Regions from separate parts of the Vogesella sp. LIG4 genome, predicted to be linked through region 1. Evidence: predicted binding sites of a transcription regulator. Region 1 holds the regulator's gene; the other holds the start of a gene.

Region 1 (4,412 bases):
GCCGTGCTGCCCGATGCCGACTACTACCTGTGCGGCCCGCTGCCCTTCATGCAGCAGCAGAAGCAGGCGCTGCTGGCCCTGGGCGTGGACGCTGCGCGCATCCATGCCGAGGCCTTCGGCACCGGCGGCGCCGGCCTGTAATTGAGCGGACGGCGCAGGCGGCGTATGCTCCTACCTTTGCCCTAGACCACAGCAGCCATGCAACTTACGCATTTCACCGACCTCGGCCTGCGGGTACTGATGTACCTGAGCGAGCCGCGCGATACCCCGGTAACCATCGGCGAAATCGCCGAGCAGTTTTCCGCCTCGCGCAATCACCTGGTGAAGGTGGTGCACTTCATGGCGCAACAGGGCTGGCTGGCCACCAGCCGGGGCAAGGGTGGCGGCCTGGCGCTGGCACGCGCGGCCAGTCAGTACCGGCTGGGCGAGGTGATCCGCACGCTGGAAGACATCGGCGACCTGATCGACTGCGCCGAGCCGCCGTGCTTCCTGCGCGGGCGCTGCCGCCTCAAGGGCGTACTGGACGAAGCGCTGCGGGCATTCTTTGCCGTGCTGGACCGCTACACCCTGGCCGACGTGGTGGCCAGCCCCACCGCCGAGGCGCTGGTGGTGCTGCATCGCATGGGGCTACAGGCACGCGTCTGAGCCCTGCGGCCAATCCCAGAAACACAAAAAGCCCGGCAACTGCCGGGCTTTTTTACTGGCGCAAGGCGCTCAGATGGTCTTGGAGTAGCGCGCCTTGGTCTCGCGCTCGCGCAGGTGGCGGTCGAACACCATGGCGATGTTGCGGATCAGGAAGCGGCCCTTGGGCGCCACCATCAGGAAATCACCGTCGAAGGTCAGCAGGCCCATGTGCTGGAACTCGCGGATCAGCGGCAGCTCGTCGGCAAAGTAATTGGCGAAATTGATGCCGAAGGTTTCCTCGATCGCCTCCACCGACAGCGAGAAGCGGCACATCAGCGACTGGATCACGCTGCGACGCAGGATATCGTCCTGGGTCAGCGTCATGCCGCGCAGCACCGGCAGGTGGCCGGCATCCAGCGCCGCGTAGTAGGCATCAATGTCCTTCTCGTTCTGCGAATAGCACGGGCCGACCTTGCCGATGGACGACACGCCCAGGCCGATCATGTCGCAGTCGGCGTGGGTGGAGTAGCCCTGGAAGTTGCGCTGCAAACGGCCCTGCTGCAGCGCGCGGGTCAGCTCGTCATCCGGCTTGGCAAAGTGGTCCATACCGATGAACACGTAGCCGGCATCGGTAAGCTGCTGCACCGAGTGCTGCAGGATATCCAGCTTGTGCGCGGCGCTGGGCAGATCGGCCTCGTTGATGCGACGCTGCGGCATGAACACGCTGGGCAGGTGCGCGTAGTTGTACAGCGCGATGCGGTCCGGGTTCATCGCCACCACCTTGTCCACGGTGCGGCGCACCGACTCGGCGTTCTGCAGCGGCAGGCCGTAGATCAGGTCCACGCTCACCGACTTGAAGCCGGCCTCGCGCGCGGCGTCGATCACGGTGAGGGTTTCTTCCTCGCTCTGGATGCGGTTCACCGCCTGTTGCACCGCCGGGTCGAAATCCTGGATGCCCACGCTCATGCGGTTGAAGCCCAGCCGGCCCAGGTGCAGCACGGTGTCGCGGCCAACCTTGCGCGGGTCTATCTCGATGGAAAACTCGCCGTCAGGCAGCAGCTCGAAATACTTGTTGATCACCGCCATCACCCGGCTGAGCTGCTCGTCGGACAGGAAGGTGGGCGTGCCGCCGCCAAAATGCAGCTGGATCACCTTCTCGCGGTAGCCCAGGCGCCCCGCCACCAGCGCAATTTCCTTTTCCAGGTAATCCAGGTACTGGTCGGCGCGGCTCTTGTCCTTGGTGATGATCTTGTTGCAGCCGCAGTAGTAGCAGATGGTGTTGCAGAACGGCACGTGCACGTACAGCGAGATCGGCCGGTGGCTGGCGCCGATGGCGTGCTGCTGCAACCAGTGTTCGTAATCCTTCACGCCGAAACCGCCATGAAAACGGTCTGCAGTCGGGTAGGAAGTGTAGCGCGGGCCGGAACCTTCAAGCTTTTCGATAAGCTCCCGATCGAAAATACACTGGGTCGGCATAAACGGTGTGGTGGGTGTCATAGCTGTTCTTGCTTGGAAAACTGGTGGTGGGCTGGTAAATTTGCGCTAATTGACACTTGCCGCGCTTTGACACGCGTCAAGTCAAGCCTCCAGCCTTGCGAATCCGGAAACCATGACCGAGCAATCCCCCACCCTGCACACGCTGAAAGTGTCGTGCTCCAATTGCAGTCTGCGTGAACTCTGCCTGCCGGTTGGCCTCAACCGCGAAGAAATGGCCCAGCTTGATGCGGTGATCCGCCAGAGCCGCCGCCTGAAGCGTGGCGAGTACCTGTTTCACTCCGGCGAGGGCTTCCGTTCGCTATATGCCGTGCGTACCGGCTTCTTCAAAACCTGCGTCTCCAGCCAGGACGGCCGCGAGCAGGTAACCGGCTTCCAGATGTCCGGCGAGCTGATGGGCCTGGACGGCATCTCCACCAGCCAGCACGGCTGCGACGCCATTGCGCTGGAAGACAGCGAGGTGTGCGAGCTGCCGTTCAACCGCATGGAGACCCTGGGCCGCGACATTCCCAGCCTGCAGCACCATTTCTTCCGCCTGATGAGCCGCGAGATCGTGCGCGACCAGTCGGTAATGCTGCTGCTGGGCAATATGAAAGCCGAAGAGCGCCTGGCCGCCTTCCTGCTCAACCTGTCGCAGCGTCTGTCGGCACGCGGCTTTGCCGCTTTCGACTTCATCCTGCGCATGAGCCGCGAGGAAATCGGCAGCTTCCTGGGCCTGAAACTGGAAACCGTCAGCCGCACGCTGTCCAAGTTCCAGCAGCAGGGCTGGCTGAAAGTGGACCACAAGCACATCCAGGTACTGCAGCCGGAAGAACTGAAGGCACTGGTGGCCGGCTGCGCGCAGGCCAACACCCTGCGCTGAGCGCCAGCCGTGCAGATCCAACGCCCCGCCGATGCGGGGCGTTTTGTTTTGGGCGGACTTGCGGGGGAGGAGAAAACGTAATCCGGCCTATGCAATGGAATTGTCGGGTGAAACCTGCCGTAGGGCGGGTTGGCCGCAGGCCATACCCGCGCGATGGGAACGCTGCACGCGGGTATGAAGCGTTGCTTCTACCCGCCCTACAAGCTTGCGGCCAACGTTGTGGCACGCCCAAAACCCATGGCAGCACCGGCAAAACAGCTCCGCACAAGGTTGGCCGCATGGCGGTGGAACACCTCGTGAGGCTGCCGCCCTACAGCATGCCTATCGACAACGCCGCCGCCAGCGTGGCGCCCAGTTCGGCGGCCTCCGCCAGCACCTGCGGCGTCACCTCCCCCTTCACCAGCAAGGGTGGCAATGCCTCGTGCAGCGGGTAGCCGCTGGCGATGCGGCGAATGGCGGTGAGTGCACCCTGGCCGTCGTTGCCGGCACTGATGATCACCGCGTACGGCAGTCCCTCCACCTTGCCCTGCGCCGGGTAGAAGGTGCGGTCGAGAAAATCCTTCAGCGCACCGGCCATGTAGCCGAAGTTCTCCGGCGTGGCCAGCACCAGCGCCTGGCAGGCCAGCAGGTCGTCGATACCGGCCTGCAGTGCCGGCAGCACCCGCACCGCCACATTGTCCTCGCCACCGGCCGCCGCGGCGGCAGCCGTCACCAGCGCGTGGGTGTGGCCGCTCTGGCTGGCGTAGACGAACAGCAGGGTTTTCATGCCGCGCTCACGAGGCGGCCAGCGTGCGCTGCAGTTCGACCAGCATGCCGGGCAGCGGCCAGTCATCGCGCACCACGAAGCCGCGGGCGATTTCGTGCCAGTCGCCATCCGCGCCCGGCACCAGTTCGGCCACCAGCCGCGCACCGTCGGCCTCGGCCAGTACCGCGCGCAGCTGCGGCAGGGTCAGCACCGCCTCGGCGGCGGCGCGCGCCGGCGCCAGCCAGCTCAGCCGCGGCAGCAGCAGCCAGCGGCTGTCGGCACTGTGCTGCGGCCAGGCCGCGGACAAATGCCGCCACCAGCCGCAGCAGGCGTCGCTATTGCACGGGAATTGCGGCCGCGGTGCCCCCGGGTAGAACAGCCAGCCGGTAAGGCGGCTGTAGGCCGGGCAGCCGGCAAAACCGGCGGGCAGCTGCGCCGCCGGGTGACAGCTCAGCGCCAGCTGGCTGGCGAGCTTGCGGTATTTCAGCGGCCAGGCATCGCGCAGACTGGGGCCGACCAGCTCGCCACCGGCATCATCCAGTTGCAGGTAGAACTTGCTGGCGGCCTCCAGGTGCAGCGGCTGGCCATCGACACGCAGCAGGAAGTCGAATTCGCCGACGCTGCGGCCGTGCTCGGCCAGCGGCAGGTTGGCCGCCACGCAATCGATGTGGCTCGCATGGGTGAACC
Region 2 (4,412 bases), 1.2 Mb from region 1:
GCTCGGCCTACAAGCCTGGCCCGTACTCGCCGTTTACCGAAACCCTGGTGGAGAAGTTTACCGACTGGTATATCCGCCGCCTGGGCGTAGCACTGGAGTAAGCCGTACCCGCCCGCTGCCACGGCAGCGGCAACGAGACCTGCGCCCGGCAGCCTGCGCACCCGCCCAGGCTGCCGGACAAGCAAGGCAGCATCACACACACCACCGGAGGTTGGCCGCATGCGGCCAACCCTGCCGGACAAGCAACAGGGTGACACCATGACTACCGCCACTTCCACCTCTGCCTTCACCACTCCGGCGCCTTACTGGCAAGGCGGCGTCGATGACACGCTGCAGTGCGTGTCGGTGCATGACGAAACCCACGATGTACGCACCTTCACCTTCCGCGCGGTGCCGGCCAGGCGTTTTGCCTACCTGCCGGGCCAGTTCATCACTCTGGAGCTGAGTATCGACGGCCAGACGGTGAACCGCTGCTACACGCTGTCCTCGTCGCCGACGCGGCCGGACACGGTCAGTATCACCGTCAAGCGCGTGCCGGGCGGGCAGGTGTCCAACTGGCTGCACGACAATCTGCAGCCGGGCATGAATATCAGCGTGCTGGGGCCTTCCGGCGAATTCAGTTTCGCCCACGCTCCGGCCGAGCGTTACCTGTTCCTGTCGGCCGGCAGCGGCATTACGCCGCTGATGTCGATGAGCCGCGCGCTGGGTGACCTGGGCGGCAGCATCGACGTGGCTTTCGTGCATAGTGCCCGCACGCCGGCCGACCTGATCTTCCGCCACGAGCTGGTGCAGCTGTCACGGGCGCGCCACGGCTTCCGCCAGGCAGCGATCGTGCAGAGCCGTCATCCGGAACCGGAATGGACGGGCCTGGAAGGGCGGCTGGATCTGGCCGGCCTGGAGCGGCTGGTGCCGGATTTCCGCGAACGCGAGGTGTTCTGCTGTGGCCCGGCGCCCTACATGACCGGGGCGCGCGAGCTGTTGCAGTCCGCCGGCTTCGACATGACGCACTACCACGAGGAAAGCTTCAACTTTGCCGATCTGAACGCCGGCAGCACCGCGGAAGCGGCGGTGGAGGAGGCTGCACCCGCCTGCGAGGGCGAAACCGGCTTCGAGGTGCGCTTTGCCAAACTGGGCGACATCGTGCAGACCAAGCCCGGGCAGACCATTCTGGCTGCGGCGCAGCAGCAGGGCTTGCGCGTGCCCTCGTCTTGCTCCAAGGGCTTGTGTGGTACCTGCAAGACCAAGATGCTGGAAGGCAAGGTGGACATGAAACACGGTGGCGGCATCCGCCAGCGCGAGATCGACCAGGGCTGGATCTTGCCTTGCTGCAGCGTGCCGTTGACACCGGTGGTGCTGGATCGCTGAGTTGTTTTTTTGCAACGCTGGCACGAAAAAAACCGTTCACCTGCGGGTTGAACGGTTTTTTTACGCCTGAGCGTTGGTTGAACCAAGATATGGACAAATTGTCCGACACCTGTCTTCTGGCGACAATAGTTGTGTTTTTCGCCACTGCAGCATGCACCGAAAGTGCGCTGGAAGTGCCCGTCTGACGGGCATTCCCTTGATTTCGCCTCCACTTGTGGTACTGATTGGTGCGATGTCGTTTTCGGGCAGGTTGGTGTCGGTTGATCATTGGCTCCTCAAGCGTATCGTCCATATCTTTTTCCTTGATACAAATCAATTACTACAACAGCTTGGGTGTGGCGCAGCACGCTCCCGTGCATCGGTGCACGGCGGGCACGGCGCTTGCTGCAATACGGCAGCCTCGCCAGGGCAAAGGAGAAAGCAATGCAGTCAGGCAAGATCGTGGTGGAAAACCTGTACAAGGTTTTCGGAGAAAAGCCACAAGAAGCAATGCGTCTACTCAAGCTTGGAGAAAGCAAGGAGTCGGTATTTCGCAGTACCGGCCAGGTAGTCGGCGTGAACAACGTGTCGTTCTCGGTCAACGAGGGCGAAATCTTCGTGCTGATGGGTTTGTCCGGCTCCGGCAAGTCCTCGCTGATCCGACTCATCAACCGGCTGATGGATCCCACCGACGGCCGCATCCTGCTGGATGGCCAGGACATCACCAAACTGTCCCCCAACGACCTGGTGTCGCTGCGCCGCCGCGACATGAGCATGGTGTTCCAGAGCTTTGCGCTGATGCCGCATCGCAACGTGCTGGATAACGCCGCCTTCGGCCTGGAGATCGCCGGGGTTGGCCGCAAGGAGCGCGAGAAGCGCGCCATGGAGGTGCTGGAGCAGGTTGGTCTGGCCACCTTCGCCAAGAAGATGCCGCACGAGCTGTCCGGCGGCATGCAGCAGCGTGTCGGCCTGGTACGCGCACTGGCGGTGAACCCGTCTCTGATGCTGATGGACGAGGCGTTCTCGGCACTCGACCCGCTCAAGCGCAGCGAGATGCAGGACATCCTGCTGCAGCTGCAGCGCGACCATCGCCGGACCATTTTCTTCGTGTCCCACGATCTGGAAGAGGCGCTGCGCATCGGCTCGCGCATCGCCATCATGGAGGGCGGCCGCCTGGTGCAGGTGGGCACGCCGCAGGAGATCATCGAAAACCCGGCGGAAGACTACGTGCGGGAATTCTTCAAGAGCGTGGATACCTCGCGCTACCTGCTGGCCAAGGACCTGATCGACCCGCATGGTGTGGGCCTGATGGTGAACGGCAATCTGTCCGGCGCCGCCGACCCGCAGCACCACTGGGTGGCCTGCGTGTCCGGCGACCACAAGCTGCTGGGCCTGGTGGGCCGCGATTCGCTGGGGGCGGAAGGCTGTAATCCGGCCGAGCGCTGTGTGCCGGTATCGCCGATCACGCCGGCGTCGGCGTTGCCGGACGTGCTCAAGCGCCTGCAGGGGCAGCGCGAGCCGCTGCCGGTGATCGACCACGATGGCCGCTACCTGGGGGTGATCACTGCCTCCAGCGTGCTGTCCAAGTTGTCGGAACACCGCCTGCAAAGCAGCGCCGTACACTGAGCCGCGACCGATCCCCGATTGATGAGGACGGCGCGCGACGCCTGTCCCGAATGGAGTCCCCACCATGAACGACCTCTGGCAGCAATTCATCGCCAATCCACACAGCTTCCTGCCCATCGGCGAATGGGTTAACGGTTTCATCCGCTTCCTGCTGGACAACAACGCCGGGGCCTTCGACGCCATCGGCAAATCGGTGGACCTGTTCGCCGAACACATCGAGGTGGCGCTGCTGTCGCTGCCGGCCTGGCTGCTCATCGGCTTCTTCTTTGCTCTCGGCATCTGGCGCCTTGGCTGGAAATTCGCTGCCTTCGTACTGGCTGCGTTTTCCCTGATCCTGGTCACCGGTTTCTGGGCGCAAACGGTGTCCACGCTGGCACTGACGTTGTCTGCCACCCTCATCAGCCTGATGATCGGCGTGCCGCTGGGCATCTGGTGTGCCCGTAGCCGCCGTACCAACACCCTGGTGCGCCCGGTGCTGGACTTCATGCAGACCATGCCCGCCTTCGTGTACCTGATTCCGGCCGCCATGTTCTTCGGCCTGGGTCGCGTGCCGGGCATCCTGGCCACCGTGGTGTTCGCGGTGCCGCCGGCAGTGCGCCTGACCAGCCTGGGTATCCGCCAGGTGAACAAGGAGCAGGTAGAGGCCGGCCACGCCTTTGGCTGTACCCCGACCCAGCTGCTGTTCAAGGTGCAGCTGCCCATCGCGCTGCCGGCCATCATGGCTGGCGTCAACCAGACCATCATGATGGCGCTGTCGATGGTGATCATCGCCTCCATGGTGGGTGCTGGCGGCCTGGGTAACGACGTGCTGGCCAGTATCCAGCGTCTGGACGTGGGCCTTGGCTTCGAGAGCGGTCTCGCCGTGGTGCTGCTGGCCATCATCCTCGACCGCCTGACCGAAAGCTTTGGCCGCGGCCCGGCGCCGCAGCAGGGAGGCCACTGATACAGGCTGATGCTTTAATCTGAATGGCGGGCCGGCATGACCGGCCCGTTGGAACCTGTTTACGATCGGCTGCGCGCCTGCTGGCGCGCAACTTCGTAAACAGGCTCTTGCCGCAACACCAGTACCGGTTCACGTTTGTTCTAGCACCCGCCACGAGGTGCACACCCCCAACCACACACCATCCACCGGAGGTCACCATGAGCCCGCAACAACTTGGTTCGCTCGCTCACATCGGTTTCCTGATGTTGCCCAATTTTTCCATGATTGCCTTTGCCAACGCGGTGGAACCGCTGCGCATGGCCAATCACCTGTCACGCAAGAGGCTGTACCGCTGGTCGCTGATCTCCGCTGACGGCCAGCCGGTGGCTGCCAGTAATGGCCTGTCGCTGGCGCCCACCACCGCGCCGGGCGAGCCGGGCGATTACGACCTGCTCATCGTCTGCGGCGGCATCCAGGTGCGCGAAGCCGCCAGCGATGGCGCGCTGGCCATCATCCGCCG

What was found. Region 1 encodes FNR, which switches genes on or off when oxygen is low (the NO sensors DNR and NnrR bind a similar motif). Its sites were predicted from a motif close to TTGATNNNNATCAA; they were not measured.
Region 2: a site for FNR is predicted at 1,668-1,681, ahead of PSELUDRAFT_RS15645 (glycine betaine/L-proline ABC transporter ATP-binding protein). Genes of this name have one in related genera too.

What each region holds. Positions count from the first base shown of each region.
Region 1 is NZ_LT607802.1:410,478-414,889, forward strand. Features, by position in the region: gene hmpA (NO-inducible flavohemoprotein) at 1-141, shown strand, start outside; gene PSELUDRAFT_RS01960 (Rrf2 family transcriptional regulator) at 199-645, shown strand; gene hemN (oxygen-independent coproporphyrinogen III oxidase) at 715-2,121, opposite strand; gene fnr (fumarate/nitrate reduction transcriptional regulator Fnr) at 2,234-2,980, shown strand; gene PSELUDRAFT_RS01975 (flavodoxin family protein) at 3,291-3,746, opposite strand; gene PSELUDRAFT_RS01980 (DUF1853 family protein) at 3,754-4,412, opposite strand, start outside.
Region 2 is NZ_LT607802.1:3,368,875-3,373,286, reverse strand. Features, by position in the region: gene PSELUDRAFT_RS15655 (SRPBCC family protein) at 1-101, shown strand, start outside; gene PSELUDRAFT_RS15650 (hybrid-cluster NAD(P)-dependent oxidoreductase) at 220-1,365, shown strand; gene PSELUDRAFT_RS19505 (hypothetical protein) at 1,323-1,550, shown strand; gene PSELUDRAFT_RS15645 (glycine betaine/L-proline ABC transporter ATP-binding protein) at 1,789-2,970, shown strand; gene PSELUDRAFT_RS15640 (proline/glycine betaine ABC transporter permease) at 3,035-3,913, shown strand; gene PSELUDRAFT_RS15635 (GlxA family transcriptional regulator) at 4,111-4,412, shown strand, end outside.